4 regions of the Geminicoccus roseus DSM 18922 genome follow, and region 2 is predicted to be linked to each of the others. Evidence: riboswitches for the same ligand, from Rfam matches in the RefSeq annotation. Region 2 holds a riboswitch; each other region holds the start of a gene.

Region 1 (7,773 bases), 490 kb from region 2:
AGATCCGGTTCGGCAGGAACCGGTTGCTGCAGTACTGGTAGTCGGACGGATCGTAGGGATAGTCGTCCTCGAGCTCCGCCGGCCCGGGAATCGGCAAGGGCTCGTCCCAGGGCGTGGTGCGCGGGCTGGCCGAGCTGGCGGCCAGGGCCCGGCGCAGCGACGCGCCCTTCAGCCAGTAGGCTCCCCCTGCGATCAGGCCGAGCTTCGCGAGATCGCGGCGGCCGAATTTGGCAGCGCTCAGCTGGTTGCGGAGTTCGATCGCCCTTCTGGCGGCAAGCTTGGTGGAAGTCATGTTTCCGCCCCCGTCTCGATGAACCGCGTCAAGTCCCATCGGTGGGCCATTCAGGCGGATGCCTGGCCGGCGATGGAGGTGACCGCCTTGGCGATCCAGGCCGGCCGCGCCAGCGCCGGCGTCGCCGCCCAGCGGTCGATCCTGGCATTGCCGTAGCGCAGGGTGCCGGTGTGGTTGTCGAGGATCAGGTCGTAGAGCGGGTCGCTGCTGGCGAACCCCATGGCCCGGCGCAGGCGCTCGATGTCCTCGAACGCCCCGGTCAGGAACGACCAGCCGGGCTGGGCATCCCATTGCCGCGCATAGGCCTTGAGGATGTGCGGCTGGTCGAACTCCGGCTGCAGCGTGATCGAGTACATGAAGATGTCCCGACCCATCCGGTCCGCCAGCAGATCCTGCACCTCGCGCAGGTTCTGCGAAACCAGCGGACAGATGTCCCCGCAGGTCTGGAAGAAGAAATTGACCAGGACGATGCGGTTCGCGACCAGGTCGCTGTAGAAGAGATGCGGGTTGCCGTCCTGGTCGACGACCTCGACGTCAGGGATCTTCGGATGGCCGCGGCGCGCCTCGGCAACGCGCCCGCCCAGTGCCGCAGCGACGGCTGTGCCGGCCAGGGCGCCGGCTCCCCCAGTGAAGAGCAGTCTGCGATGCATGTTCTTGTTCCACGACAATGAGGCGCATCGAAAAGATCAATGATCGGATAGGGCGGTGCTCCGTGGATGGGCTGCCCGTTCATGAAATAGGCTTATCGATGTCATTGCTCATTCATGGGAATTACGCAATTTAACTCTAGATAGAAGGGTTATAGCCCGCTTTTTGCTGAGGCGTATTCCTTCCCGGCGAGGGTATAGGGGCCGTTCTAACTTTGGATATAAAGGACGGATCCGGCCGGGCACGCCGGGAGAACATCCTGGGCGGCGGCGGAAGCCCGGCAGTCTGCCAAACGATATACAGTACATTACATCTTACGATGAATTGTGACTCCGGAGAATTGTTCTAGCATTTCCGCCCATGCGCGGTGCCAAACACATCATGAATACATCGGTGACCGATTTCGCGCGGCATGTCGTCGAGCTGCCGATCCGCTTCGACCAAGGGTCGGGGCGGACCAGGGTGGTCAGCCGCGAGGAGGTCGAGTTCACCACCCAGGCGCCGCTGGCCGCGGGCGACCGCATCGCCGGCAGCCTGCGCTTCCAGGGCAAGCATGGCCGGGACACGGTGTTCCACTACGTGGCGCTGGTTCTGGGCGCCAAGCTCAAGGGCCGGGATCGGCTGGAGGTGCGGGCCCGGTTCGAGCAGATCCAGCTGGCGGCAGCGGACTGAAGGCGCGGCTCCGGCCTCAGCCGAGCTCGCGCCGCGCATAGTTCGCCAGCTCGATCCGGCTGCTCACCCGCAGCTTCTCGTAGATCCGGTGCAGGTGGATCTTGACGGTGCCCTCGGTGATGCCCAGCCGGAACGCCACCTCCTTGTTGCGCAGCCCCTCGGCGACCAGACGGGCCAGCTCGATCTCCCGCTGCGACAAGGTCTTGGTCACCTGCTGCCGAGCGGCCTCGCGCTCCAGCAGGCGGTCGAAGGTCCAGCCGGCCAGATGGGCCTCCAGCCACTGGCCGCCGCCATGCACGGTCCGGATGCAGCGCACCAGCTGTTCCGGCGCCATGTCCTTCAGGATCACCCCGCGCACCCCCAGCCGCACCGCCTCGAACAGATCGTCCTCGTGCAGGTCGGCGGTGAGCAGGACCACCCGGATGCGCAGGCCCTCCTGGGCGGCCAGGCGCAGCACCTCCATGCCGCTCACCTGCGGCATGTTGAGGTCGAGCACCAGGATATCCGGCTGGTGGGCGCGGACCGCCTCCAGGGCGGCGTCGCCGCTGCCGCAGCGCGCGACCACCTCCAGGTCGCCCGCCTGGTCCAGCAGCCACGCTACCCCCTGGAGCACCAGCGGATGGTCGTCGGCCACCACGACCCGCACCGTCTGGTCCATTCGGGCTCTCGCGCCTCCTGCCTGAGCGTCGCCCATGACCCCGCCCGGCGTGGGGCGGGCGGGGTGGGCGGTGGTTTCCGATGGGGCTGTGGTCATGGCACCGGCGCTCCCTGGGGCAGGGCGGCGCGCCCGGCCGCCGGGCCGGCTGGCGGCGACGGCGCGGCTTCCGGGGCCGGCTCCGCCACCGGCTCGACCAGGCCGGCCAGCTGCAGCTCGGTGCGGGTCGCCGCCACCGCCCGGGCCAGGCTGTCCAGCGCCTCGCGGCTGTCCAGGCCGCGGCTGGACGCGTCCAGGAGCCGGTCGGCCGCCTCGCGGATCCGCTTCAGCCCGAACAGGCCGGAACTGCCTTTCAGCTTGTGGGCCTCGGCGGCCTGGACCTCGGCGGGCAGCGGCCCCTCGGCCAGCCGCGCCCAGATCCGCTCGGCATCCTCGATCACCTGCTGCAGCAGGTCCTCGGCGTGGGCGTCGACCGCCAGATGCACGCCGAACCGGTCGAACAGCGGCAGGCTCGCCTCGCTCACCGGGGCTGCCGGCGCGCTTTCCGGGGCGGATGCGCTGACCTGGGCGATCGCGGTGAACAGTTCCGCCCAGGCGAACGGCTTGCCCAGGCAGCGTTCCATGCCGGCCTCCAGGCATCGCCCGCGCTGCGCCTCGACCACCCCGGCGGTCAGCCCCAGGATCGGCACCCGGCCGCCCGGCGCCGGCAGGGACCGGATCCGCCGGGTCGCCTCGAACCCGTCCATCACCGGCATCTGCAGGTCCATCAGGACCACGTCGAACCGCTGCTCCGAGGCCAGCTGCACCGCCTGCGCGCCATCGGCCGCCCCCACCGTCTCGTGGCCCTGCAGCGCCAGCATCTTGGCGAGCAGGGCCCGGGTCGGCGCGGCATCGTCGACCACCAGGATCCGCCGCGGCGGGCAGCTGGCCGGGCCGAACACCAGCTGCTCCTCGACCAGGCGGCGATCGCCGGCCTCGAACGGGATGGCGAAGCGGAACCGGCTGCCCTCGCCGATCCGGCTCTCCAGCTCGATGCTGCCGCCCATCGCCTCCACCAGCCGCCGGCAGATCGCCAGGCCCAGGCCGGTGCCGCCCCGGTCGCGCCGGCCCGCCGCATGGCCGGCCTGGCAGAAGGGCTGGAACAGCCGGGCCTGCTCCTCCGGGCGGATGCCGATCCCGGTATCGGTCACCGCGACCTGCAGGACCAGGCCGTGCCGGCCCTGCGGGCGGATCGTGGTCTCGACCCGCACCTCGCCCTCCACGGTGAACTTGATCGCGTTGCCGACCAGGTTGAGCAGGACCTGGCGCAGCCGGGTGGGATCGCCGCGCAGCACCGGCCCCGCCGCGATCTCGCTGTCGAAGCGCAGCCCGATCCCGCGCTCCGCCGCGGCCGGCGCGGTCAGCCACTCGACCTGCTCCAAAACCTCCGCGACCCGGAAGTCCACCGGCTCCAGGCGGAACTCCCCGGCCTCCAGCCGGGAGAAATCGAGGATGTCCTGGACGATCGCCATCAGGTGCCGGCCGGAAGTCTGCAGCGCCCGCACCGTGGCGCGGGTCTCCTCGGGCAGCTTCGCCGCGGCGATCAGGTCGGCGCTGCCCAGCACGGCGGTGAGCGGCGTGCCGATCTCGTGGCTGACCAGGGCCAGGAACACCGACTTCGCCCGGTTCGAGGCATCCGCGGCGTCGCGCGCCTCGGCCAGGCTCGCCGAGTAGCGCTCCAGCTTTTCCTCGTCGACCTGCAGCTTCTGCACGATCTTGTAGCCGTAGAAGGTCATGCCCACGACCATGGCCACCACCAGGCCGCCGATCACCAGCTCCAGGACATCCAGGCGCCGCATCGCCGCGATCTGCTCGCCGAACTCGTGGGTCTGGATCTGGCCGACCTGCCGGTTGAGCCCGGCCATCACCTCGGCGAAGTCGCCATAGGCCCGGTCCATGCTGGCCATCCGGGCGGCGGCCTGCGCCGGCTCGTCCCGCGCCAGATGGTCGAACAGCTGGTCGGACACCGATACCATCCGCGCCATCACCGCCTCGGCCTCGTCCAGCCAGGCCAGGAGCGGTACCGCCCGCTCCGGCTGGACATGGCCGATCAGCTCGGCGCGCGCCTCCGCCAGTTCCTGGTCGAAGGCGGTGCGCGCCCGGTCGCGCAGCTGGATCTCCTGGTCGAGCCGGAGGCTGTCGAACACGTCGTTGCCGGGCGCGTTCACCGCCCCGGCCAGCCTGGCCAGGTCGGAATAGCTGGCCAGCCGCTCCACCCAGCGATGGTTGGCCTGGACCGACTGGTCATGATTCTGCTTGATCGTCCGGCCCAAATAGGCGCCGCCGACAATCACCGCAATATTCAGCGTGACCAGCAGAATATATACCCGGAACCATCCGGACTTTTCTTCGGGAGGCCGCAAGTTTATCAGTCGCTCCAGCCGGAAATTAACCAAATATAAAAATCAACAAGAAAACCGCAGAAAATCCCAAGTATCATGCATGAAGATGCGTCCGCCGTACAGCGCCGATTGCGCCGAAGCGCATCCTGCCGGCCGCACCGCCGCAGATCGGCCGGGCTTGTGCTCCAACCCGCGGGCACCTAAGGGCGTGGCAGCGACCCGGGGGGTGCCGGCCGACCGGGCCGGCTGAGACGCCCATGGCGAACCCCAGGAACCTGATCCGGATCATGCCGGCGTAGGGAACGGGCGGCAGCAGCCCAGAACACTGGCGGCGCTGCGCCTCTTCCCCCCGCGCTTGGGGAGGTGGAACGAATGAGGCATCTCAAGGGCGGGCTGGCGGCGTTTCTGCTGCTGGCCGCCGGGCCGGCTTGGGCGAAGCCGGTGCTGGACGTCTATACCTATGCGTCCTTCACCAGCGAGTGGGGGCCGGGGCCGGAGCTGGAGCGCCGGTTCGAGGCACAATGCGGCTGCGACCTGGTCTGGACCTCGGTCGATGACGGCGTGGCGATGCTGGCCCGGCTGAAGCTGGAGGGCGACAGCTCCAAGGCCGACGTGATCCTGGGGCTGGACACCAGCCTCACCGACAGCGCGCGCTCCATGGTGCAGGTGGCGCCGCACCAACTGGACCTGGCCGGGCTGGACCTGCCGGTGGCCTACGACGACCCGGACTTCGTGCCCTATGACTGGGGCTACTTCGCGTTCGTCTACGACCGGACCCGCCTGGCGGAGCCGCCCAAGAGCCTGGCGGAGCTGGCCGAGGCCGACCCGTCGCTCACCGTGGTGCTGCAGGACCCGCGCACCAGCACGCCGGGCCTGGGCCTGCTGCTTTGGGTCAAGGCCGTCTTTGGCGACGATGCGAAAGCCTACTGGGAGAAGCTCTCTCCCCGGATCCTGACCGTCACCAAGGGCTGGAGCGAGGCCTACGACCTGTTCCTGAAGGGCGAGGCGACCATGGCGCTGAGCTACACGACCTCGCCCGCCTACCACATGGTCGCGGAGGGCAAGGACGACATCCGGGCGGCACCGTTCGCCGAGGGGCACTATTTGCAGATCGAGGTGGCGGCGCGCACCGCGAACGCCCAGGAGCCGGAGCTGGCCCAGCAGTTCCTCCGCTTCCTGGTCTCGCCCGAGGCGCAAGCGATCCTGCCGACCAGCAACTGGATGTACCCGGCCGACCGGGACGGGGTGGAGCTGCCGGACGCGTTCGAGGAACTGGTCCAGCCGGAGCGGGCGCTGTTGACCGACGCCGCGACCGTGAGCGCCAACCGGGCCGCCTGGGTGGACGAGTGGCTGGCAAGCCTGGCGCGCTGATCGGCTGGGCCACCGCCGGCCTGGTGGCCACCGCGCTGCTCCTGCCGATCCTGACCCTGTTGGCGACGGGGCTGGCCGAGGGCGGCGCGTCCCGGGCGCTGCTTGACGCGCGCACGCTTGGCATCCTGCGCTTCACCCTCTTCCAGGCGCTGCTCTCTACCCTCCTGGCGGTGCTGCCGGCGGTGCTGGTGGCCCGCGCCCTGGCCAGGCGAAGCTTTTCCGGGCGGCTGGTCCTGGAGCGGCTTTTGGCGCTGCCGGTGCTGGTGCCGGCCTTGGTGGCGGGCAGCGCGCTGCTGGTGCTGTTCGGCCGGCGCGGCTTCATGGCCGGCCTGTTCGAGGCGCTGGGTCTCACCTGGCCCTCGGTCTACGGCCTGGCCGGGATCGTGCTGGGCCATGTGTTCCTCAACCTGCCGCTGGCGGTGCGCATCCTCCTGCCGGCCTGGGCGGCGGTGCCGGCCGAGCAGTGGCGGCTGGCCCGCCAGCTGGGCCTGGGCGACCTGGCCCGGCTGCGCCTGATCGAGGCGCCGGTCCTGGCCCCACGGATCGCCCGGGCGTGCGGGATCGTGTTCATGCTCTGCTTCACCAGCTTCGCCCTGCCGATGACGCTGGGCGGGGGACCTCGTGGCGCCACGCTGGAAGTCGCGATCTACGAGGCGCTCAGGGTCGAGGCCGATTTGGTGCGCGCGGCCCTGCTCTCGCTGGTGCAGATCGCGATCTGCGTGGCGCTGGTGGGGCTCGGCAGCAGCGTCGGCGTGGCCCGCACCGGGTTGTCCGCCGGGGCGCCGGTGCGGGTCCGGGTCGAAGACGGCCGGCTGGCCAAGGCCCTGGACGGGCTGGTGCTGGCGCTGGCGCTCCTGTTCCTGCTCTCGCCGCTCGCAGCCCTGCTGCAGGCCGCCGCCGGCGGGCCCTGGGGTGCCGTGCTGTCCAGCCCGATGTTCTGGCTGGCCCTGCGCAACAGCGTGCTGGTGGCCCTGGGTGCTGCGCTGCTGGCGCTGGTCGCCGGGACGCTGCTGGTGCTGGGCGGGCGCGGCCAGCGCGGGCTTTCCGGCCGGATCGGCGAGCTGGTGGGCTCGGTGCCGCTGGTGACCCCGGCTTTAGCGCTGGGGGCCGGACTGTTCCTGCTGCTGCGCCATCTGGTCGATCCCGCCGAGGTGGCGCTGCCGGCGATCGCACTGGCCAACGGCCTGCTGGGCCTGCCCTACGTGGTGGCGATCCTGGCCCCGGAAGTGGCGCGGCGCGAGTTGGAGCATGGCCGGCTGTGCCAGGCGCTGGGGATAAGCGGCTGGACCCGGCTGCGCCTGGTCGACCTGCCGACCGTGCTGCCGGTGGCGGGCCTGGCCGGCGGGCTGGTCGCCGCCTTCTCCCTGGGCGATTTCGGGGTGGTGGCGCTGTTCGGCGCCGACCAGGCGCGCACCCTGCCGATGCATCTTTATCTGCAGGCAGGCTCGTACCGTTCCGACGACGCGGCGGTGACCGCGGTGGTGCTGGTGGCGCTGGCGGCGTCCTTGATGTGGCTGGTGGAACGGGGATTGGCGCGTGCTGCAGGTCGATGACGTCCGCTTCCGCCACGAGGGCAGCGAGTTCCACTACGACCTGCAGGTGCCGCAGGGCTCGATCACCGCGCTGATCGGCCCATCCGGCGGCGGCAAGTCGACCCTGCTCGACCTGGTGGCGGGCTTCCTGGAGCCCACGTCCGGGCGGATCCGGATCGAGGGGCGGGACGTGACCGGGCTGCCGCCGGCCGGGCGCCCGGT
Region 2 (7,773 bases):
GACCTCGGCCAGGACCTTCTGGCGGGCATAGCGGTCGGTGGTCATGCCTGCCTCCGGGTGACCGCCAGCCACTTGCGCGTCCGCGCCTCCGGGTCGGGATGGAGCAGGATGTCGGTCACCACCGCGGCGCTGTCGGCGCCGGCCGCCAGCACGCCCGGCGCCCGCTCCGGGGTCAGCCCGCCGATCGCGACCAGCGGGATCCCGCCGGTCCGCACCTTCCAGCTGCCGATCCGCTCCAGCCCCTGCGGCGCCCAGGGCATCTTCTTCAGGATGGTGGGGTAGATCGGTCCCAGCGCCAGGTAGTCCGGGCGCAGCGCCAGGGCGCGCTCCAGCTCGGCATCGTCATGGGTGCTGACGCCCAGCCGGATGTTGGCGGCGCGGATGGCGCCCAGGTCGGCGCTGTCCAGGTCGCCCTGGCCCAGATGAACGAAGTCGCAGCCCTCCTCGATCGCCAGCCGCCAATGGTCGTTGACCACCAGCTGCGCCCCGGCGGCTACGGCCAGGTCGCGGCTTTGCCGGACCATCCGGCGCAGCTCCGGCTCGGGATGGTCCTTGGCGCGCAGCTGCACCAGGCGCACCCCCACCGGCAAGAGCCGCTCCATCCAGCGCGGATGATCGACGATCAGGTAGAAGGGATCGAGCATCGCTTCAGCTCCGGAACGCGGTGCCCAGCACCGGGGTGGACGGGGCCGCCATGTCGCGCGGCTCCATCGGATCGGCCTCGAACGCGGCCCGGCCGGCCTCGACCGCCAGCTTGAACGCATGGGCCATCCGCACCGGGTCGCCGGCCTTGGCCACCGCGGTGTTGAGCAGGATCGCGTCGTAGCCCAGCTCCATCGCTTGGGCGGCATGGGAGGGCAGCCCGATCCCGGCATCGACCACCAGCGGCGTGTCGGGGAAGTGCGCGCGCATGCTGCGCAGGGCGAACAGGTTGTTCAGGCCTTTGCCCGAGCCGATCGGCGCTCCCCAGGGCATCAGGACCTGGCAGCCCGCCTCCAGCAGCTTCTCCCCGACGATCAGGTCGTCGGTGGTGTAGGGAAAGACCTGGAAGCCGTCGGCGCTGAGGATCCGTGCCGCCTCGACCAGGGCGAACACGTCCGGCTGCAGGGTGTCGTGGTTGCCGATCACCTCCAGCTTGATCCAGGGCGTGCCGAACACCTCGCGCGCCATCTGCGCGGTGGCGACCGCTTCCTTGACCGTGTGGCAGCCGGCGGTGTTGGGCAGCACCCGCACCCCCAGCGAGCGGATCAGCGACCAGAAGCCCTGCCCGGCCCGCTCGACCCCGGATTCCCGGCGCAGCGACACGGTCACCAGCTCCGACCCGGCCGCCTTCACCGAATCGGCCAGGATCGCCGGCGAAGGATATTGCGAGGTGCCGAGCAGGAGACGCGAGTTCAGGATCGTCCCGTAAACCTCCATGATTGCTCAGCCTCCCTGCATCGGCGCCAGGATCTCGACCTGGTCGCCCTCGTTCAGCCCGGTCTCCGGCCGCCGGGGCGCCGGGGTGAAGCTGCCGTTCACCGCGGTCGCCACCACCGTGGCGCCATAGCCCAGTTCCTCCAGCAGGGCCGCCAGCGAGGTCGCGGCAGTCTCCACCGGCTCGCCATTGACCACGATCTTCATTTATGACCTCCGGTTATCTCGGTAATGCCCTGGATCTGTTGATTATCCAGGACCAGCTCCGTGGCGATCCGCGCCAGGGCCGGCGACAAGAGGAAGCCGTGCCGGAACAGGCCGTTCAGGTACAGGTTGTCGCCGTCCCGGCGGACCCGCGGCAGGTTGTCGGCAAAGGCCGGGCGGACATCGGCGCCGATCTCCACGATCTCGGCCTCGCCGAACGCCGGGTGCAGCGCATAGGCGGCGTTCAGCAGCTCGACCATGGAGCGGGCGGTCACCCGGCTGCGCTCGTCGCTCTCGATCATGGTGGCGCCGACCATGAACAGATTGTCCGGGCGCGGCACGATGTAGAGCGGGAAGCGCGGGTGCAGCAGGCGGACCGGCCGGTTCAGGGTCACGTCCCGGCAGCGCAGGATCAGCATCTCGCCCTTCACGCCGCGCAGGTCGGCCAGCCGGTCGCGGGCGGCAAGGCCTCGGCAGTCGACCCGCAGGTCGGCCTTGGGCGGCTCGGCCAGCGCGTCGACGCCAAAGCGGATCGGGACTCCCTGCTCCGCCAGGCGGTCGGCCAGCGACGGCAGGGCGGCGCGCGGGTCGAGATGGGCTTCGTCGGCAAAGAACAGGCCCCGGCCGAACCGCCCGGCCAAGTCCGGCTCCAGTTCGGCCAGTCCGTCAGCGTCGAGGGTCTGGTAGCGGCTGGTGCGCCTGGCGAAGCGGTCCAGCTCGCGCTCGTCGCGCCTGGGCGCCAGCACCAGGCTGCCATGCTGCAGGGTACCGGGATGGACCTTCGGCCAGTAGGCCAGCGCCTCCCGGCCCAGCTCGACGACCTGCGGCTCGGCGCTCTCGCGCTCGCACCAGGGTGCCAGCATGCCCCCGGCATAGCGCGAGCAGGAGGTGGCGCCGAGCGATGGTCCCCGCTCGTAGACGCGCACCTCGCAGCCGCGCCGGGCAAAGGCCAGGGCGGCGGTCAGGCCGGCGACCCCGGCTCCGATGACGGCAACGCGCATGCGGCGGCAACTCCCCATCCCGGCGATGGGGGGTCGATCTCTGCCGGATTGCAGCGGTCACCCATCCCTACGCCAGCATGAACTGGATCAGGTTCGAAGGGTCGCCATGCCGCATCCGACGGGCGGCTGCCCGGATGCCGATGGCCTCTCAGCCCCCTCGCGGGGCTCCCCTAGGTGAGCGAAACGTGGGGCCGCCGGGCCCCGGAGTCAAATGGGTTGGGCGCGGGCGCGCTTAAGCCCGGCCGGAATCCCGTCGTGGAACCTGCCGAGCGCCGGGGCGCGGCGCGTCCAGCCGAGCGGATCAGCATTCCCCGGGTTGCCAGCCGAGCGCCGGCAAAGGCTGCGGGGACCGGCAAGCCAGGGGCGCCCCCGATCGAGGCGGTGCCGCCGGTACCGCCGTGCCTCGGCAGGCCGGCAAAGCAGCCGGACAGGCTGCAGGCCGGCAAGGGGCTTGGCGACGGGGTTCAGCATGGCCTCACGCCCTGCCCGCGCCGACGCGGCTTCACGCCCGGGCTCGCCGCCCGCCCGATCTGCCTCAGGTCCGCGACGCGCTGGCGGTGGGCGGGGCTTTCGGGCACCCGCGCGCTCCTGAGCGAGCGCGCGGGTGCCGGCTCAGGTGGCCGGCAGGGCGCCGGCTTCCAGGTCCAGGCGGCGCTGGCGGCGCACTTCCCGGAACGACACCAGCCGCTTCCTGGTCTCGTCCCACAGCACCAGGCGCACGCAGCCCAGGCTTTCGCGCAGGGTCAATCGGCCGACCTCGCGCAGCTCGGGATGGTCGCGCAGGACCTCGGGCAGGCGGTAGTAGGGGATCCGGCTGACCAGGTGGTGGACATGGTGGATGCCGATGTTGGCGGTGAACCAGCGCAGCACCGCCGGCAGGTCGTAGTGCGAGCTGCCGTGCAGGGCAGCCTCCGGCATGCTCCAGTCGACATCCGGCGCCCAGTGGGTCTCCTCGAACTGGTGCTGGACGTAGAACAGCCAGACCCCGGCGGCGGCGGCCAGCAGCACCACCGGCACATGGACCAGGAGGAAGGTGGCGAGCCCGACCTGCCAGATCAGGACGGCGGCCATGGCGGCGATCGCGAGGTTGGTCAGCATCGTGCTGAGCCAGGGCCGGCCCTTGCCCATGAAGCCCAGCGGCAGGCGGTACTGCAGCACGAACAGATAGGCCGGGCCGATCCCGAACATCACGACCGGGTGGCGGTACAGCCAGTAGCGGATCCGGCCGAGCCGGGAGCGGCCGAGATATTCCTCGACCGTCAGCGTGTCGACGTCGCCGATCCCGCGGCCCTCCAGCTTGCCGGAATTGGCGTGATGGATCGCGTGGCTGTGCCGCCAGTAGTCGTAGGGGGTCAGGGTCAGGATGCCGATCACCCTCCCGGTCCAGTCGTTGGGGCCGCGGCGCGGGAAGAACGAGCCGTGGCCGCAATCGTGCTGGATCATGAACAGGCGGACCACCAGGCCCGCGGCCGGGGCCAGCAGCAGCGCATAGAGCCAGTACTGGCCGAAGTTCACCGCGGCCGCCATGGCGATCCACGCGGCCAGGAACGGCACCACGGTGACGGCGAGCTCGAACAGGCTGCGCCTGGTGCTGGCTTCCCGGTACGGGCTGAGTTTCTTCATCCAGTCCCGGGCGGCATGGGCCCGGGAAACGTCAAGAGGCGTGCTCGCGGTCAACGATCGTTCCTGTCCATGCATCCGGACACGCGCGGCCAATCCGAGCGCATGGCAGAATGCGAATTACAGATAGGCGGAAACTCGAAGAAATCCAATTTGGATCGGCGCGCTTTCACCACCGGCCAACGGCAAATGATGTCACTTGCCCCAGGGCCACATTAGCAACTACTCCGCCATCCATGTAGATGAAGCGACTGTCCCGGCGTCGCAACTGAAGACTGGGTACGGCATTGCGATGGCATCCGATCACTTTCAATGGGCATCTCGCTCCTTCGCCCTGGATTCCTTCGGCTTTCCAGGGGACTTTCGCTTGCTCCCGCTCCCTGCCGGAAGCACCTGCCCGGTCCTGAAGAAGCCCTTCCAGGGATCGGCCGTCAGGTGGCCGAGCCGCGCGGGCACGCTGCCCAGGCTGAACTGCGTGCCGCGCAGGTCCGGGCCCAGCTCATCCCAGCCAAGCGGCGTGGAGACCGGCGCCCCCGGACGGGCCCGGGTCGAGAAGGCGGCGACGGCTGTGTTGCCGCGACCGTTGCGCAGCCAGTCGACGAAGATCCGCCCGGCCCGCGCCTTTTTCGACATGGTGGCGGTGTAGAGGCCGGGGCTGTCCTTGGCCATGGCGCCGGCAAGATCCTTCGCGAACGCCTTGGCGGCCGTCCAGTCCGCCCTGGGCTTCAGCGGCACCACGACATGCAGGCCCTTGCCGCCGGTGGTCTTCAGGAAGCTCTGGAGCCCGCTCTCCGCCAGCCGCGCGCGCACCTCCAGCGCCGCCTGCTTCAGCGCCTCCCAGCCGATCCCCGGATCCGGGTCCAGGTCGAAGGTGAGCTGGTCGGGATGGCCCAGGTCGTCGACCCGCACCCCCCAGGGATGGACCTCCAGCACGCCGCCCTGGACCAGCGCGATCATCCCGTCCAGGTTTTCGATCGCCAGCACGGTATCGCCGCCGTCGCCCGGGTTCTCCAGCACCGAGACGGCCTGGCCGATCCCGCGCCAGGGCGATTTCTGGAAGAAGCACTTGCCGCCGATGCCGTCCGGGCAGCGCAGCAGGGACAGCGGCCTTGCCACCACGTGCGGCGCCATCGCCGGCCAGACTTCCGCGTAATAGCTGGCAAGGGCCTCCTTGGTGATCCCGGCATCCGGCCAGTAGACCCGGTCGGGATGGGTGAGGCGGGCGTTGGTGGGCGGCTTGCGGGCGGCCTGGCGCTTCTTCGCAGGCGGCGCGGGCTCCGGCTGTTCCGCGGGCTCCGCCTGCTCGGGAACCTCGCGCACGATCTCGGTGGCCGGCTTGTCGTCGCGCAGCCCCCGGAACGAGGCATGCCGCAGCAGGCGGTCGCCGGTCCAGCCGCGGAACTCGACCTCGGCCACCAGCTCCGGCGGCACCCAGCGCACGTCGCGGTCGCTGCGCTCCGGGCGCTGCCGGAACGGCATCCGGCCCTTGCCCAGCTCCTGCAGCCGCGCCCACAGCTCCCTGGCGATGGCCCGGCCAAAGCCGGTGCCGACCCGGCCGGCATGCACCAACTCCCCATCCTCGTGATAGGCCAGCACCAGCGAGCCCACCGCCTTGGACGACGTGCTGGACGGAACCCAGCCGGCCACCACGAATTCCTGGCGGTCGGTGCATTTCGACTTGATCCAGTCGCCGCTGCGCCCGGAGCGGTAGGGGGCGTCCTTGCGCTTGGAGACGATGCCCTCCAGGCTGAGCCGGCAGGCATGCTGCAGCACGAGGTCGCCCTGCTCGGGAAAGCTCTCGCTGAACCGCAGCGGCTGGTCGTCGCCCAAACCGTGCAGCAGCTGGCGCAGCGTCTGCTTGCGCTGCCAGAGCGGCTGGCCGCGCAGGTCCTGGCCGTCCAGGTGCAGAAGGTCGAACAGGTAGCAGCGGAACTGCCCGGCGTGGCCTTCGGACAGGGCGGTGCGCAGCGCCACATAGTCCGAGGCGCCTGCCTCGTTCTCGACCACGATCTCGCCATCCAGCACCAGGCTGTGCGCGTCCAGCCCCGCCAGCGCCTTTGGGATCGCCGTGCCGAACCGGTTGCTCCAGTCCAGGCCGGAGCGGGTCAAGAGGGTGACCTGGCCGTCCAGCACCCGGGCCTGGATCCGGTAGCCGTCGAACTTGATCTCGTGCAGCCAGCGATCGCCGGCGGGCGGCGCCGCCTCCAGCCTGGCCAGGCAGGGCGGGATGAAGTCCGGCAGGGGCTGGACCTTGGGGGGCTTCGCCTTCTTTCGGGGCTTGGCCTTCGACGCCGTCTTGCGCGCAGCGGGCTTCTTCTCGGATGGTCCGGCGCCGGCGGCGACCTCGTCGTTGGACCGGCCGCTCGCCACCGAATCCGGCGCCTCGTCCAGGATGTCCGGGGCCCCTTCCGATCGGGCGACCTCGTCGTCCTGCTTGATCAGCAGCCAGTTGTCGCGCTTCTCGCCGCGCCTGCGGTGCATCCGGACCAGGTGCCAGCCGCCGGCGAGCTTCTCGCCATCCAGGGTGAACGACAGGTGGCCCTTGCTCAGCCCGGCCTGCGGATCGCCCTCGGGCCGCCAGCTCCCGCGGTCCCAGACGATCACCGAGCCGGCGCCATACTCGCCGGGCGGGATGTTTCCCTCGAAGGTCCCGTAGTCCAGCGGATGGTCCTCGACCTGCACCGCCAGCCGCTTGTCCCCGGCCACCAGGCTCGGGCCCCGGGTCACTGCCCAGCTCTTGAGGACGCCGTCCATCTCCAGGCGCAGGTCGTAATGGAGGCGGCGGGCATCGTGCTTCTGGACCACGAAGCTGTTCCCGCCGGAGCGGGCCTTGCCGCCCTTGGGCTCGCCGGTCCGGGTGAAGTCGCGCCTGGCGGCGTATTCGTCCAGCGCCATGGGCGGCGACTACCCGGCCTTGCGCCTGGCCGGCTTGGCGGCGGGCTTCTTCTTCGCCGTGCCGGAACTCTTCGACCTGCCGGACGAGGCGCTGCCCTTGCGGGGCTTGGGCTCGTCCTCGTCGCTGCTGTTGTCGTTGGAGCCGAGGCTGGCCTTGAGCGCGTCCATCAGGTTGACCACGTTGCCGGGCTTGCGCGGCGCCTTCGCGGGCTTGGGCTGCTTGCCCTTGGCCTTCGCCTTGACCAGCTCGGCCAGGGCCTCCTCGTAGCGGTCCTTGAACCGGGACGGGTCGAACCGGCTCATCTTGGTGTCGATGATGTGCCCGGCCAGGTCGAGCATGTCCTTGCCGATCCGGGTGTCGCCGATGTCCTCGAAATACTCCGCGTCGTCGCGCACCTCGCCGACGTAATGCAGCGTGGTGAGCAGCATGCCCTTCTCGCGCGGCTCCAGCATCACCACCCGCTCGCGCCGGTACAGCACCAGCCGGGCCAGCCCCACCATCTTGCGGCTGCGCATCGCCTCGCGGATCACCGCGAACGCCTCCTCGCCGACCTTGTCGGTGGGCGCCAGGTAGTAGGGCGTGTCGACATAGATCTCGTCGACCTGCGAGCGGGGCACGAAGCTGTCGATCTCGATC
Region 3 (7,773 bases), 620 kb from region 2:
GCCGGCCCCCAGGTGGCCGCCGGTCACCGAGACGGCGTCGATCGTCTCGGTGCGCAGCTCGTCGGCGATCTGGCGCATCTGCGACTTGGGCAGCCGGCGCAGTTCATCCGGCGTGTTGATTCTGTCGAGCAAGTGGGTGTCGGCCATATACCGTCGGCTCCAGGACGTGCGCTGGGTTCAGCGATCGCGCGTGACGACGTGGTGGAAAAGGGCGTGGAGCAGCGTGACGTCGCCCGGCAGGCTGTCCAGGTGGGCACGTGCCGCCTCGCCCAGCGCCTCTAGCCGTTCACGCGCGGCTTCGGCACTGGTCAGGCTTACGAAGGTAGTCTTGCCGCGGGCGGCATCCAGCCCGGCATCCTTGCCGGTGAGCGCCTTGTCGCCCTCGACGTCCAGGAGGTCGTCGGTGATCTGGAACGCCAGGCCCAGGCAGCGCGCCCAGCCCGCGACATGCTCGCGCAGTTCCGGGGACGCGCCGGCGATGACCGCACCGGCATCGGCCGAGAACGCGATCATCGCACCGGTCTTCAGCTGCTCCATCCGCTCCAGGCCCGCCAGGTCCGGCGGCGTTTGTTCGCCCTCCAGGTCGAGCATCTGCCCGCCGCACATGCCGGCCAGACCGGCTGCCTGGGCCAGCCCCGCCACCAGCGCCACCTTCGCCTCCGCGCTCAGATAGGGGTCGCCGGCGATCCAGCCGAACGCCGCCGCCTGCAGGGCGTCGCCCGCCAGGATGGCGGTGGCCTGGTCGAAGGCCAAGTGGCAGGTCGGTCGGCCGCGGCGCAGCGAGGCGTCGTCCATGGCCGGCAGGTCGTCGTGGATCAGCGAGTAGGCATGCAGCACCTCGGCCGAGGCAGCGGTGGTTTCCCAGCTCAGCGCCTTGGGATCGGCGGCCAGGGTCTGCGCCACCGCCCGCACCAGCGCTGCCCGCAGCCGCTTGCCGCCTCCCAGCGCCGCATAGCGCATCGCCTCGGCGAGCCTGGGTGCGGCATGCTGGGCCGGGTCGCCCAGCAGCCGGTCGATCTCGGCCTCGACGATCTTGGCGGTCTCTTCCAGGAATGGCTTGAACAAGGCGGCCGCCGATCAGCGCGCAGGATCGAAGGGTTCGACCCGCGGCTCGCCCGCGGCGTTCACCGACAGCTTCTCGACCCGCATCTGCGCGTCCGCCAGCTTCTGCCGGCACAGTTCCTTCAACGCGGTGCCGCGCTCATAGGCCGAGATCGCCTCGTCCAGGTCGAGCTGGCCCCGCTCCAGTTCCTGAACCAGCTTCTCCAACTCGCTCAAGGCTGCCTCGAAGCTCATGTCTTTGGTGTCGATGTCGCTCACCGGGCCGTTTTCTCCTGCTTGGCGCGCTCTTCGCCGGCCAGCGCCCGAAGATGTGCCACCACGCTCGTCTCGAGCGCGTCCACGTCGTAGCCGCCTTCGAGCACCGAGACCACCCGCCCCTGCGCATGTCGCTCGGCGACCGCCACCAGTTCGCTGGTGATCCAGGCGAAATCCTCCTCCACCAAAGCGAGATTGGCCAGGGGGTCGGCGCGGTGCGCGTCGAACCCGGCGGAGATGAACAGCAGTTCCGGCCGGAACCGCTCCAGCGCCGGCAGCACCTGCGCCTCCACCGCCTGGCGGAAGCCCTCCCCGTCGGTGCCCGGCGGCAGCGGCACGTTCAGGACGTTGCCGTGCGCGCCCCGCTCCGAGGCGGCACCGGTGCCGGGATAGAGCGGCCACTGGTGGGTCGAGACATAGAGGGTTTGCGGGTCGTCCCAGAAGATCTCCTGGGTGCCGTTGCCATGATGGACGTCGAAGTCCACGATCGCGATCCGCCCGATCCCATGCGCAGCCCTGGCATGGGCGGCGCCCACCGCCACGCTGTCGAACAGGCAGAACCCCATCGCCTTGTCGCTCTCGGCATGGTGGCCGGGCGGGCGCATGGCGGCAAACGCCCGGCTTGCCTCCCCCGCCAGCACCGCGTCCACGCCGGCCACCGCCCCGCCGGCCGCACGCAGCACCGCCTCGCGGCTGCCGGGCGAGACCACCGTGTCCGGATCGAGCCGGACCAGGCCCTCGTTCGGCATCGCTGCCAGCGTTGCCTCGACATAGGCCTGTCGGTGCACCCGCAGGATCTGCTCGACCGTGGCCGGCGGGGCCTCCCGGCGGACCAACCAGGCGTCCTCGATCGACCGGAGCGCCGCTATCACCGCGTCATGGCGCGCCGGGCGCTCGGGATGGCCTGGGCCGGTGTCGTGGCCGCGGGCGGAATCATGGGTGAAGACCAGGACGTTCACGTCGAGACGGCTCCCTCGGCTACGATCGGGTTGGGCCTGCGCCAGCCAACCCCAGCGCCGATCCATGCCCGAGGTTGACATCGGTCGGGAAGCCCCCATCCTCAACCCCGCCACGGGGTGTTCGCCGAGGATGGCGGACTGAGATCAAACCCATCGAACCTGATCTGGGTCATGCCAGCGAAGGGAGGCCAATGACGTCGTCCGACCGGATCGGACGGGTGCTCGACGCGATCCGGACGCGTCGCCCGCTCGTCCACAACATCACGAACTACGTGGTGATGAACTCGACCGCCAACGCCCTGCTGGCCGTGGGCGCCTCGCCGGCCATGGTCCATGCGGCCGAGGAGGTCGAGGAGTTCGTCGGCATCGCCGACGCCCTGGTCGTGAACATTGGCACGCTCTCAACCCCCTGGATCACGGCCATGGAACTGGCCGCCGCCCGGGCGCTAGCGCTTGGCAAGCCCTGGGTCCTGGACCCGGTCGGCGCCGGCGCCACCCGGCTGCGCACCGATACCGGCCGCGCGCTTCTGGCCCATCGCCCGAGCCTGATCCGTGGCAACGGCTCGGAGATCATGGCGCTGGCCGGCGCCGGTGCCGCCACCCGGGGCGTCGACAGCACCGCCGGCAGCGACCTGGCCCTGGACGCCGCCCGGCGCCTGGCCGGCGAGACCGGGGCCGTGGTGGTGGTCACCGGCGCCACCGACCATGTCACCGATGGCCGCCAGACGCTGTCCTGCGCTAACGGCGACGCCCGGATGACCCGCGTCACCGGGCTCGGCTGCAGCTTGAGCGCGCTCACCGCCGCCTGCCTGGCGGTCGAACCCGACCGGCTCCTGGCGGGCCTCGCCGCCTGCGCGATCCTGGGCGTGGCCGGGGAGATCGCCGCCGACACCAGCAACGGCCCGGGCTCCCTCCAGGTCGCGATCCTCGACCGGCTGGCAGGCCTCGATCCCGTCACCCTCGGGGTCCGGGCGCGCCTGTCATGAGCCGCAACGTCGATCTAGGCCTCTATCTGGTGCTGGACGCCGCGACCACCCCGCCCACCTCCTTCCCGGCGCTCGCCGAGGCCGCGGTCCAGGGCGGTGCCATGATCGTGCAGGTCCGCGACAAGACCGCCAGCGCCCAGGCCCTGATCCGCACGGTCCGCGCGGTGCGGGCGCGCCTGGCCGGCTCGCCGGTGCCGGTGATCGTCAACGACCGGGTCGACGTGGCGGTCGCTGCAGGTGCCGATGGCGCCCATGTCGGCCAGGACGACCTGCCGCCGGCCGCCGCCCGGGCGATCCTGGGCAAGGACCGGATCCTCGGCCTGTCGGTGACCAGCGAGGCCGAGATCGAGACCGTCGATCCGGCGGTGGTCGACCATGTTGGCCTGGGCCCCCTGTTCGCCACCGCCACCAAGCCCGACGCGGCTCCGCCGCTTGGCGTGGAGCGCTTCCAGGCGATCCGCTCCCGGCTGAAGCTGCCGGTGGTCGCCATTGGCGGCATCGGCATGGACAGTGCGGAGAGCGCCGTGTTCGCCGGAGCCGACGGCGTCGCCGTGGTCAGCGCGATCGCCCGCTCCTCCGACCCCAGGGCTGCCGCCAGGGCTCTTTCCACCCTCGTCGCCCGCGCGCGCCAAGCCCGCGGCAGGTACTGACCATGATCCACAACATCCTGACGATCGCCGGTTCCGATCCCAGCGGCGGAGCCGGCATCCAGGCCGACCTGAAGAGCTTTGCGGCGCTGGGCGCCTATGGCTGCGCGGTGCTGAGCGCGCTCACCGCGCAGAACACCCGGCGCGTAGACGGCGTCCACCTGGTCCCGCCGGAGTTTGTCGCCCAGCAGATCGACACCCTGTTCGCTGACGTCCGGATCGACGCTGTCAAGGTCGGCATGGTTGCCACCGCCGAGCTGGCCACCGTGATCGCCGACCGTCTCCAGGTCCATGGCGCCCAGAACCTGGTGGTCGACCCGGTCATGGTCGCCAAGGGCGGCGACCGCCTGCTGGCCGAGGAAGCGGTGGGCGCGGTGCGGACCAGGCTCGCCCCGATCGCCGCGGTGCTGACCCCGAACCTGCCCGAGGCCGCGGTGCTGACCGGCCTGCCGGAGCCGCGCGATCTCGCCGGCATGCGTGGTCTCCTGCCGGCCCTGCTGGCGCTCGGACCAAAGGCGGTGGTGCTGAAAGGCGGTCATCTCGGGACAGAGGACGCACCCGATCTGTTCGCCGACGGCGAGCGGGTCGTGGAGCTTCCGGCCAGGCGGATCGCCACCAGGAACACCCATGGCACCGGCTGCTCCTACTCCTCCGCCATCGCGGCGCTGCTGCCCCGCCACCAGGACAAGCTGGAGGCGGTGCGCGCGGCCAAGGCCTGGCTGACCGGTGCGATCGCCAACGCCGACCGGCTGGAGGTCGGCCATGGCCACGGCCCCATCCATCACTTCCACGCGCTCTGGACCGATTGATGACCTCCTTCACCGCAACGATGCGCCACGAGACCGCCGACCTTCTGGAGCGGATCCTGGCCCTGCCCTTCAACCGCGAGCTGGCCGACGGCACGCTGGAGACCGCCCGCTTCCAGAACTACGTGATCCAGGACGCGCTCTACCTGCTGGAATATGCCCGGGTCCTGGCCCGGGTGGCGTCCGTGGCCCCGGAACCCGCGATGATCTCGCTGTTCGCGAAGTCGGCGGACGGCGCCATCGAGGTCGAGCGCGCCCTGCATGCCAGCTATTTCGAGCTGTTCGGCATCCGGCCCGAGCAGGTCGAGCAGGCGGAGCCGTCGCCGACCTGCCTGGCCTATACCGACTTCCTGCAGGCCAGCATCTCCCGGGACGGCTTCGAGGTCGGCGCCGCCGCGATCCTGCCCTGCTTCCGGATCTATTGGGACGTGGGCTGCCGCATCAAGGAGGTGACGGTGGCCGACAACCCGTTCTCGGCCTGGATCGACAACTATTCCGACCAGGCGTTCGGCGACGTGGTGCTGGCCGTGGAGGCGATGCTGGACGGGGTGGCCGAGCAGGTGTCCGCCGCCACCCGGGCGCGGATGCGGCAGGCCTACCACCGCTCCACGCAGTATGAGTGGATGTTCTGGGACAGCGCCTACCGGATGGAGACCTGGCCGGTCCGCGTCTGAGTCGGCAGGAGGGAGGGGCCGGGCCGGCAGGTCCGACCTCCACGATGTCATGGCCGCGGGCGCGAAGGGCAGAACTTTAATTTGCAGATATAACATCTGCATTTTCAGAAATTTATCCAAATTTGTTAAGCAGCAGCATCATACTCGCAGCTGCGGCAGTGCGCAGCGGCCGATCATGACGCCGACTTACACGAACGAACCCGAGGCACTCATCCCGGCGGAATTTTCCTGAGGCATCTGAACCGCCTAGGCCTTTTTTCTGCATGACCCTGTTCAGCACCCTCCTGGGAAGGCTACGGGTTGTGCATCGGCTGGCCGTTTACACGAACGAACCTGAGCCCGCCGCCTCCCGATCAGCCTGGGTTAGACGCCAACGAAAAACGGCCACCCGGAAAGGCGGCCGTTCTCCAGATGCTTGGGCGGATAGGCTCAGAGCGTGCCGAACAGCGCGGCGGTGTCGCTCATCCGGTTCGAGAAGCCCCACTCGTTGTCGTACCAGGACGCGACCCGGACCATCTTGCCCTCCAGGACCTTGGTCGCGTGCAGGTCGACCGAGGAGCTATGCGGGTCGTGGTTGAAGTCGATCGAGACCAGCGGCTCCTCGACCACCGCCAGGATGCCCTTGAGCGGGCCGGAGGCGGCCGCCTTCAGGGCGCCGTTGATCTCCTCGACCGAGGTGTCGCGGCCCGGCACAAAGGTCAGGTCGACCAGGGAGACGTTCTTGGTCGGCACCCGGATCGCCACGCCGTCCAGCTTGCCCTTCAGCTCCGGCAGGACCAGGCCCACCGCCTTGGCGGCGCCGGTCGAGGTCGGGATCATCGACTCGCCCGCCGCGCGCGCCCGGTACAGATCCTTGTGGAACACGTCGAGCAGGTGCTGGTCGTTGGTGAAGGAGTGGATGGTGGTCATGTGCCCGCGCACGATCCCCACCGTCTCGTTCAGCACCTTGGCGACCGGCGCCAGGCAGTTGGTGGTGCAGGACGCGTTGCTGATGACCTGATGCTCGGCCTTCAGGCCCTGGTGGTTGACGCCGTAGACCACGGTCATGTCGGCGCCGTCGGCGGGCGCGGAGACGATCACCTTGCGGGCCCCCGCCTGCAGGTGGCCGGCTGCCTTGTCGCGCGAGGTGAAGATGCCGGTGCATTCCATCACCACGTCGACCCCGACATCGCCCCAGGCGAGCTTGGCGACGTCGCGTTCGGCGGTGACCCGGATCGGGCCGGTGCCGAGGTCGAGCTGGTCTCCCTCCAGGCTCACCGTGCCGGGGAAGCGGCCATGCACGCTGTCGTAGCGGAGCAGGTGGGCGTTGGTGGCCGGCGGGGCGAGATCGTTGATCGCGACCACCTGGACGTCCTTGCGCCCGCTCTCGACGATTGCGCGGAGCACGTTGCGCCCGATCCGGCCGAACCCGTTGATGCCGATCTTGACGACCATTGCTGTTCCCATCCGTTCGATTGGCCGGCACCGGGGGTGCCGGCATGTAGTGTCCGAAGTGGCGCGGTCAGGCGGCGAGCTTCTTGCGCACCAGCGCCACGACCGCCTCCGCGGTGATCCCAAACTCCTTGTAGAGGGTCGGTGCCGGCCCGGAAGCGCCAAAGCCCTTCATGCCGATCACATCGTCCTCGCTGTCGACGAAGCGCGTCCAGCCGAACGGCGAGGCGGCCTCGATGGCGACGCGCGGCGCCGTGCCCAGCACCAGCCCACGATAGGCAGCCTTCTGGCGGGCGAACAGTTCCCAGGACGGCATCGACACCACCGCGGCGGGAATGCCGGCCGCCTGGAGCTGCTGGCGGGCGTCCAGCGCGATATGGACCTCCGAGCCAGTGGCCAGGATCGTCACGGCCCGGGCACCGTCCGCCTCGGCCAGCACATAGGCGCCCTTGGCCGACAGGTTCTCGGCGCTGTCGGTGGTGCGCACCGCCGGCAGGTTCTGCCGGGACAGCGCCAGCACGGTCGGCTGGTTCACCGTCTCGACCGCGGCTTCCCAGCACTCGGCGGTCTCCACCGCGTCGGCCGGGCGCATCACCAGGAGGTTGGGAATCGCGCGCAGCGCCGCCAGGTGCTCCACCGGCTGATGGGTCGGGCCATCCTCGCCCAGCCCGATCGAATCATGGGTGCCGACCAGGATCGAGCGGATCCCCATCAGGGCCGCCAGGCGGATCGAGGCCCGGCAATAGTCGGTGAACACCAGGAAGGTGCCCCCATAGGGGATCAGCCCGCCATGCAGCGCGATGCCGTTCATCGCCGCCATCATGCCGTGCTCGCGCACGCCATAGTGGAGATAGCGGCCGGACAGGTCGTCGGGCGTGATCGAGACGGTGGACGGCGTCTTGGTGTTGTTGGAGCCGGTCAAATCGGCGGAGCCGCCGATCAGCTCCGGCACC
Region 4 (7,773 bases), 3.8 Mb from region 2:
ATCATGCAATTCACCGGCAGATCCTGGTATTACTTTCAACTTTATTGACATCTTTCCGGAAAAATACCTATTCCTCGATCATTCCATGAAGCCTGGCCGTCCAGTTCCGGGGACGGCCGCGGCGGGCGGGAAAGAGGAACATCATGAAGCTGAAGCGCTCGTTCGCCGCCGCCCTCGTGCTGGCCGGCACCTTCCTGCTGGCCGCCGCTCCGTCGGTCGCTGCGGCCGAGCCGGCCACTTCCTGCGGCGGCTCCTACGGCATCAACAAGAAGTTCTGGCAGACCAGGTCGCCCAGCCTGGTCTCGGTGCTGGGGCACCTGCCGGCGGACAAGCGCAAGGTCTCGGGCAACATCCTGTCCCTGGACTATGGCCGCGACGCGAGCGGCAAGCTCATCCACCAGTACGAGTTCGATCGGCACTGGCGCCACATCTTCGGCACCAGCACCACGACGGGCTATGGCGAGAAGCTCCAGGGCGCCTGGGCGCCGGCGGCGAGCACCAGCTGGGGCGCTCCCGCCAAGATCAACCGGCGCAACCTCTCCGAATGCGTCGTCGACGGCACCGACCCCGCCATCTGCCTGGGCATCCCCAGCGGCGGCATCAACGTTTCCTCGCTTGGCCACCACAGCACTTGGTCGATCATCGATCCCGCCAGCCTGAAGGGCAGCGCCGGCAGCAAGGTGTGCATCACCTACGACGTGATGTTCTCCAGCAATTTCGACTTCAGGGCAATCGACGGCAAGCTGCCCGGCCTGACCGACGCCTTCAACGTGCCGGCCCCGCCGGACCATCTGTGCGCCGGCGCCACCCGCATCACCAACGACGGCTCGGTGTTCGCCACGCGGCTGGGCTTCACCGATGCCGGCGCGCCTTCCACGGTGGCCGCCCTCAAGCTCGGCAACAACTTCAAGAACGACATGTTCAGCTATGACTGCACCGCCGACGGGAACAGCACGAGCAACGAATACCTCACCCAGATGCATGCCTATGACCCGAGCGGCGACACCCAGCTGATCCAGCGCGGGGTCTGGTACCGGTTCGAGCACGAGCTGATCCTGAACCCAAAATTTGATTCCTCGCCCGGCACCCGCTCGGGCGCGGCCAGCCGGATCTGGCTGTACCGCGGCAGCGACAACCAGCTCCTGCGCACCTTCGGGCGGGAGGACAGCTTCACCTTCGACGCCAACCATGACGGGATCGCCGAGAGCTACCCGCTCATGCCGCGCAACAGCCGCAGCCAGCGCACGGCCGGCCTGTTCCTGTCGGTGCAGCAGGGTGGCAACCTGCGCGGCCCGGGTCCCTGGGAGCTGGACCACGTGATCGCCCTGCGCGACTTCCGGCTCTACCTGAACTGATCCGCCCGGCCGGTGCCGCGCCGGCCAAGTCGAAACATCATTCCCAAACCCTTCGCCATCACCTATCCAGGGCGCCGTCCAAGGGGAGTCCCGTCAAGGGGCTGAGAGGCCATCGGCACATCCGGTGCAGCATGGCGACCCTTCGAACCTGATCCAGTTCACACTGGCGAAGGGATGGGAACTGCATGGCGACCCTTTCCAGATCTCCCGTTCTCCCTGCCGTTGCGCCCGGCGAGCGCCCGCGCACCGGCCCGGCCGTCACCCTCGAGGTCGTCGATCTCCGCTATGACGGCCGCACCCTGCTGCGTGACCTGCGCCTGGAGCTGCCGGCCGGGCAATGGACCTGCCTGCTGGGCCCGTCCGGGGTCGGCAAGACCACGCTCCTGCGCCTGATCGCGGGGCTGGAGGAGGGCGGGCGGGTCCGGATCGACGGGCACGGGCGGGCGGGAAGCATCGCCCTGATGGCGCAGCAGGACCTGCTGCTGCCCTGGCTCAGCGTGCGCGACAACGTGCTGCTCGGCCACCGCCTCCGCGGGGCCTCCCGGGGCGAATTCGCCGAGCTTGCCGCGCGCGCCGATGCCCTGCTGGAGAGGGTTGGCCTGGCCGGGCGGGGACAGGCCGCTCCCGCCACCCTGTCTGGGGGCATGCGCCAGCGGGTGGCCCTGGCCCGCACCCTGATGGAGCAGCGCCCGGTGGTCCTGATGGACGAGCCGTTCTCGGCCCTGGACGCGATCACCCGCCACCGCCTGCAGGACCTGGCCGCCGAGCTGCTGGAGGGCCGCACCGTCCTGCTGGTCACCCACCAGCCCACCGAGGCCCTGCGCCTGTCCGACCGGATCTGGGTGCTGTCCGGCCGGCCGGCCAGGCTGCAGGGGCCGATCCTGCCCAAGGGGCCCGCCCCGCGCGATCCCTCCGATCCGGCCTTGGCAAGGCTGCAGGCCGAACTCCTGGCCGAACTGCTGGCGTCCGCCCGTGCCACGGAGGCGGCGTGAACGTCCTGCGCCCGCTGGTCACCGCCGGCGGCATCCTCGGCCTCTGGCAGCTGGGGGTCTGGGCCAGTGGGGTGCCGCCCTACATGCTGCCGGGCCCGGTGGCGGTCGCCACGGTCGCCTGGCAGCGCCGCGACCTGCTGGCCGTCCATGCCGGCACCACCCTCACCGAGATCGTGCTGGGCTTCGGCCTTGGCAGCCTGATCGGAATGCTGGCGGCCCTGCTCCTGGTGCTGTCCGCGCCAGCGCGGCGCTGGCTGATGCCGGTCCTGGTGATCAGCCAGGCCCTGCCGGTGTTCGCCCTGGCACCGTTGCTGGTGCTCTGGCTGGGCTATGGCCTGGTGTCCAAGGTCGCGATGGCGATCCTGATCATCTTCTTCCCGGTCACGCTCGCCTTCTTCGACGGGCTGCGCCGCACCGAGACCGGCTGGCTGGAATTGGCCCGGGTCATGGATGCCGGGTCCCTGGCGGTGCTCTGGCAGGTCCGGGTCCCGGCTTCCCTGCCGGCCCTGGCGTCCGGCCTGCGGGTCGCCGCCGCCGTGGCGCCGATCGGGGCGGTGGTCGGCGAATGGGTCGGCTCGTCCGGCGGGCTGGGCTTTTTGATGCTGCAGGCCAATGCCCGGATGCAGGTCGACGTGATGTTCGCCGCCCTGGTGGTCCTGGCGGCGATGGCGGTGGGGCTTTGGTGGCTGGTCGACCGGACCATGGCGCGCCTGGTCCGCTGGCAGCCCGACACCTACGAGAACAACCGATAAACTGGAGGCGCACGCCGTGCTTCGCATCTCGATCCTGGCGCTCACCCTGCTGATGGCGGCGCTGCCGGCCCGGGCCGCCGACAAGCTCACCGTGCTCTTGGACTGGTACGTCAATCCCGATCACGGGCCCCTGGTGGTCGCCAAGGAGAAGGGCTTCTTCGCCGCGGAGGATCTGGAGGTCGAGCTGATCGCTCCGTCCGACCCGAACGACCCTCCCAAGCTGGTCGCGGCCGGCCAGGCCGACATTGCGGTCAGCTACCAGCCGCAGCTGCACCTGCAGGTCGCCGCCGGGCTGCCGCTGGTCCGGATCGGTACCCTGGTCGACACGCCGCTCAACACCCTGCTGGTGCTGGAGGACAGCCCGGTCCAGAGCATCGCCGACCTGAAGGGCCGCAAGGTCGGCTTCTCGGTGGCGGGCGTCGAGGACGCGCTGCTCGGCGCCATGCTGGCCAAGCACGGCCTCGGCCTGGACGATGTCGAGCTGGTCAACGTCAACTTCTCGCTGTCGCCGTCCCTGATCAGCGGCCAGGTGGACGCGGTGATCGGCGCCTATCGCAACGTCGAGATGCCGCAGATGGCGCTGCTGGGCCATCCGGGCCGGGGCTTCTATCCCGAGGAGGAAGGGGTGCCCGCCTATGACGAGCTGATCTACGTGGCCCACGCGGACGGGCAGGCGCGCCCGGAGCTGTCGCGCTTCCTGCACGCGGTCGAGGCCGCCACCCACTGGATCCTGAACCACCCCGAGGAAGCCTGGGACGTCTTCCGCTCGACCGACCCGGCCCTGGACGACGAGGCGAACCAGAAGGCCTGGCAGGCGACCCTGACCCGCTTCGCCCACAGCCCGGCCGCCCTGGACCATGGCCGCTACCGCGACTTCGCCGCCTTCTTGAAGGAGCGCGGCCTGCTGGACGAGGTGCCGGCGCTGGACGGCTACGCCGTCGACCCGAACGCCGACCAGTAGCGCCGCCCGGCCTTGTCGGCTCCCCCGCCAAGGCGGGGGAGCCGATCGTGGAAGGTCAGTGGGCTGCGCCCTGCTCGATCGAATCGACCATGTCCTGGTCGAACCGGTAGGTGCGGCTGCAGAACTGGCAGGTGGCGGCGATCGAGCCGTCTTCCTGGCGCATCTCCTCGACCTCGTCGGCGGTGAAGCCGCGCAGGATCGAGGCGAACCGCTCGGCGCTGCACCGGCAGCCGTGGGAGAGCGGGATCACCGGATAGACCCGGACCGATTCCTCGTGGAACAGCCGGTGCAGGACGGTGTCGACGTCCAGCTCCGGCCCGACCAGCTCGTCCTCGGTGACGGTGCCGAGCAGCACCATCGCCCGGCGCCAGCCATCCTCGTCGGCATTGCCGATCGGGGCGTTGCCGCCTTCCTCGGGCAGGGCCTGCACGACGATGCCGCCGCCCCGCCAGGCGCCCGCCGCGTCCCGGCGCAGCGCGAAGCGCATGCCGGTGCGGATCTGCTGAGAGCGCTGGAAATAGGTCAGCATGCAGTCGGTGAGGGTGGCACCCTCCAGCTCGACGATGCCCTGCTGGGTCTCGCCGCCGACCGCGGATTGGTCCAGCGTCACCGCCAGCAGGCCCTCGCCGCACAGTTCGCCGATCTCGCCGGCCTGCGGCGGCACGTTCGTCCCGAACGCGACATAGCCGCGCACGATCCCGGCATTGGTGCAGTCGGCGACCATCAGGGTGACCGGACCCTTGCCGCGCACCTGCAGGCTGAAGCTGCCCTCGAATTTCAGCTCGCCCGCCAGCGCCGAGGCCAGCAGGACCAGCTCGCCCAGGGCCCGGGCCACGCTGTCCGGGTAGGCGTGCCGCTCCAGGATTTCGTCCAGCGCCGGGCCCAGACGCACGAACCGGCCACGAAGGCCGGTCCGGTCGAGCTGGAAGGGGCGGCTGGTATCGATCGGCACCCGTTCGGTGCTGCTCACGCGCGCATTCCCTCTACGCACCAAGCGAGGATCGCCTTTTGCGCATGCAGGCGGTTCTCGGCCTCGTCGAAGACGACCGAGCGCGGTCCGTCGATCACCTCCGCGGTGACCTCCTCGCCGCGATGCGCCGGCAGGCAGTGCAGGAAGATCGCCCCTTGGTTGGCTGCATCCATCAGACGGTCGTCGACCCGGTAGGGCTCCAGCGCCCGGTGCCGCTCATCGGCATCGGCCTGGCCCATCGACACCCAGGTGTCGGCGACGACGGCGTCTGCATCCTTCACGGCCTCATATGGGTCGCGCAGGATCCGAATGCGACCCTGGTGCTGCTGCGCCCAGTGCACCACCTCCGCCGCCGGCTGCAGGCCCTCGGGACAGGCGATGTCCAGGCTGAAGTCGAAGCGCACCGCCGCATGGATGAACGAGTGCACCACGTTGTTGCCGTCGCCGGTCCAGGCGACCTTGCGTCCCTGGATCGGGCCCTTGTGCTCCTCGAAGGTCAGCACGTCGGCCATGATCTGGCAGGGATGGCTGTGGTCGGTCAGGCCGTTGATGACCGGCACCGTCGCATGATGCGCCAGCTCCAGGAGCTTCTCGTGGCTGTCGGTGCGGATCATGATCGCGTCGACATAGCGGGAAAGCACCTTGGCGGTGTCGGCGACGGTTTCGCCGCGGCCGAGCTGCATCTCCTTGGACGACAGGATCACCGGGTGCCCGCCCAGCTGGCGCACCGCCACCTCGAACGACACCCGGGTGCGGGTCGAGGGCTTCTCGAAGATCATGGCGAGCGAGCGCCCGGCCATTGGCAGGCTCAGGTCGTCGCCGCGCTTCATCATGGCGGCGCGGTCCAGGATGGCGCGCAGGACGCCGGCATCGACCGAGGACAGGTCCAGGAAATGCCGGGCGGTCATGGCACGAACCCGGCGCAGATCGTGTCCAGCATCGCCAGGGCCTGGTCGATCTCGTCGAAGCTGATGGTGAGCGGCGGCAGCAGCCGGACCACGTTCTCCGCGGCCGGCACCGTGAGCAGGCCGTGCTCGCGGCCCTTGGCGGCGAACTCGGCGTTGACCGGCTTCACCTTGAGCCCGCGGATCAGCCCGCGCCCGCGGACCTCCTCGATCACCTCCGGATGGCGTGCCGCCAGGGCTTCCAGGCCGGCGGCCAGCCGGTCGCCCTTGGCCACCACCTCGTCGAAGAATCCCGGCGCCAGCATCACGTCGAGCACGGCGTTGGCGACGGCGCTGGCCAAAGGATTGCCGCCGAAGGTGGAGCCGTGGGTGCTGGCGGTCATGCCGCTGGCGGCGCGGCCGGTCATCAGGCAGGCGCCGACCGGGAAGCCGCCGCCCAGGCCCTTGGCCAGGCCCATCACGTCCGGCGCCGGGGCGCCCAGCGACTCGTAGCCGAACAGCTTGCCGGTCCGGCCGATGCCGCACTGGACCTCGTCGTAGATCAGCAGCAGGCCGTGCTCGTCGCACAAGGCGCGGATCGCCTGCAGGTAGCCTTCCGGGGCGGGGCGGATGCCGCCCTCGCCCTGGATCGGCTCCAGCATGATCGCCGCGGTGTGCGGGCCGACCGCCGCGTACAGGGCGTCCAGGTCACCGAACGGGACATGGTCGAAGCCGTCCAGGAGCGGCGCGAAGCCCTCGGTCAGCCTGGGCGCGCCGGCCGCCGAGATGGTCGCCATGGTGCGGCCGTGGAAGGCGCCCTCGAAGGTGACGATCCGGTTGCGCTCCGGGCGGCCGTTGGCGAAGTGGAAGCGCCGCGCGACCTTGATGCAGGCCTCGATCGCCTCGGCCCCGGAATTGGCCAGGAACACGGTCTCGGCGAACGAGGCGCCCACCAGCCGGTCGGCCAGCCGCTCCAGCTCGGGGATCTGGTAGATGTTGGACACGTGCCAGAGCCTGGCGGCCTGGTCCTGCAGGGTCTTCACCAGGTGGGGGTGGGAATGGCCCAGCCCGTTCACCGCGATGCCGCTGCCGAAGTCCAGGTATCGTCGGCCGTCGGTCGCCACCAGCCACACGCCCTCGCCGCGCTCGAAGGCGAGGTCGACGCGCTTGTAGACGGGAAGCAGGGAAGGAACGACGGCGTTCTGCATGCTCGTTTCGCTTGGAACGTGAGATCGATCTCACTTTGGGGAAAGCGGGTTCAATGGGGGCAGGGCGGGATCGTGTCAACGACGGCCCGGTGCGCGGCCGCTGCTCAGGCCCGGCCGGGCGTGGGCCGGGGCGCCCGCAGGGCCTTGCGCACCGCCGGCGCCACCACCGTGCCGTACAGCTCGATGGCGCGCATCACCCGGGCGTGCGGCAGGCTGCCCAGGCTGATCTGCAGGAGGAAGCGGTCGTGGCGGAACAGCGCGTGCTGGGCCAGGATCTTGTCGATCACCTGCTGCGGGCTGCCGATGAAGTCGGCGCCGCGCGGCGAGCGGTTCGCCTCGAACCGCGACCTTGTGTAGGCCGGCCAGCCGCGCTCGCTGCCGAGCCGGCCCATCACGTCGGCATAATAGGGATAGGCGGTGTCGGCGGCGTCCTGGGAATCGTCGGCCAGGAAGCCGTGCGAGTTGATGCCGACCGGCAGGCTGGCCGGGTCGTGGCCGGCGCTGCGGGCGGCCTCGCGGTAGAGCTCGACCAGGGGCGCCATCCGCACCGGCTCGCCGCCGATGATCGCCAGCGCCATGGGCAGGCCGAGCGTGCCGGCGCGCGCCGCCGAGGCGGGGTTGCCGCCCACCGCCAGCCAGACCGGCAGCGGG

Evidence for each region. Region 2 has a riboswitch for thiamine pyrophosphate ahead of GEMRO_RS0120450 (FAD-dependent oxidoreductase). Riboswitches for the same ligand answer to the same signal wherever they lie in the genome.
Region 1: another riboswitch for thiamine pyrophosphate. It lies ahead of thiB (thiamine ABC transporter substrate binding subunit); the one in region 2 lies ahead of GEMRO_RS0120450 (FAD-dependent oxidoreductase).
Region 3: another riboswitch for thiamine pyrophosphate. It lies ahead of thiM (hydroxyethylthiazole kinase); the one in region 2 lies ahead of GEMRO_RS0120450 (FAD-dependent oxidoreductase).
Region 4: another riboswitch for thiamine pyrophosphate. It lies ahead of GEMRO_RS27205 (ABC transporter ATP-binding protein); the one in region 2 lies ahead of GEMRO_RS0120450 (FAD-dependent oxidoreductase).

What each region holds. Positions count from the first base shown of each region.
Region 1 covers NZ_KE386572.1:3,622,614-3,630,386, forward strand. The annotation lists gene GEMRO_RS30370 (multicopper oxidase family protein) at 1-292, opposite strand, end outside; gene GEMRO_RS30375 (SCO family protein) at 343-942, opposite strand; gene GEMRO_RS0118100 (hypothetical protein) at 1,334-1,612, shown strand; gene GEMRO_RS0118105 (response regulator) at 1,629-2,270, opposite strand; gene GEMRO_RS32835 (ATP-binding protein) at 2,363-4,669, opposite strand; TPP riboswitch at 4,861-4,968, shown strand; gene thiB (thiamine ABC transporter substrate binding subunit) at 5,021-6,019, shown strand; gene GEMRO_RS34355 (ABC transporter permease subunit) at 5,995-7,572, shown strand; gene thiQ (thiamine ABC transporter ATP-binding protein) at 7,556-7,773, shown strand, end outside.
Region 2 covers NZ_KE386572.1:4,115,797-4,123,569, reverse strand. The annotation lists gene GEMRO_RS0120470 (HesA/MoeB/ThiF family protein) at 1-45, opposite strand, end outside; gene GEMRO_RS0120465 (thiamine phosphate synthase) at 42-644, opposite strand; gene GEMRO_RS0120460 (thiazole synthase) at 649-1,419, opposite strand; gene thiS (sulfur carrier protein ThiS) at 1,426-1,623, opposite strand; gene GEMRO_RS0120450 (FAD-dependent oxidoreductase) at 1,620-2,621, opposite strand; TPP riboswitch at 2,668-2,803, opposite strand; gene GEMRO_RS30860 (fatty acid desaturase) at 3,234-4,319, opposite strand; gene ligD (DNA ligase D) at 4,551-7,136, opposite strand; gene ku (non-homologous end joining protein Ku) at 7,146-7,773, opposite strand, start outside.
Region 3 covers NZ_KE386572.1:4,732,438-4,740,210, forward strand. The annotation lists gene dxs (1-deoxy-D-xylulose-5-phosphate synthase) at 1-147, opposite strand, end outside; gene GEMRO_RS0123360 (polyprenyl synthetase family protein) at 178-1,065, opposite strand; gene GEMRO_RS0123365 (exodeoxyribonuclease VII small subunit) at 1,078-1,320, opposite strand; gene GEMRO_RS0123370 (histone deacetylase family protein) at 1,317-2,276, opposite strand; TPP riboswitch at 2,380-2,479, shown strand; gene thiM (hydroxyethylthiazole kinase) at 2,468-3,262, shown strand; gene thiE (thiamine phosphate synthase) at 3,259-3,912, shown strand; gene thiD (bifunctional hydroxymethylpyrimidine kinase/phosphomethylpyrimidine kinase) at 3,915-4,718, shown strand; gene tenA (thiaminase II) at 4,718-5,389, shown strand; gene gap (type I glyceraldehyde-3-phosphate dehydrogenase) at 5,819-6,823, opposite strand; gene tkt (transketolase) at 6,891-7,773, opposite strand, start outside.
Region 4 covers NZ_KE386572.1:362,097-369,869, reverse strand. The annotation lists gene GEMRO_RS0103125 (hypothetical protein) at 144-1,355, shown strand; TPP riboswitch at 1,427-1,547, shown strand; gene GEMRO_RS27205 (ABC transporter ATP-binding protein) at 1,541-2,347, shown strand; gene GEMRO_RS0103115 (ABC transporter permease) at 2,344-3,099, shown strand; gene GEMRO_RS0103110 (ABC transporter substrate-binding protein) at 3,152-4,060, shown strand; gene hslO (Hsp33 family molecular chaperone HslO) at 4,116-5,030, opposite strand; gene argF (ornithine carbamoyltransferase) at 5,027-5,938, opposite strand; gene GEMRO_RS0103095 (aspartate aminotransferase family protein) at 5,935-7,122, opposite strand; gene GEMRO_RS0103090 (LLM class flavin-dependent oxidoreductase) at 7,227-7,773, opposite strand, start outside.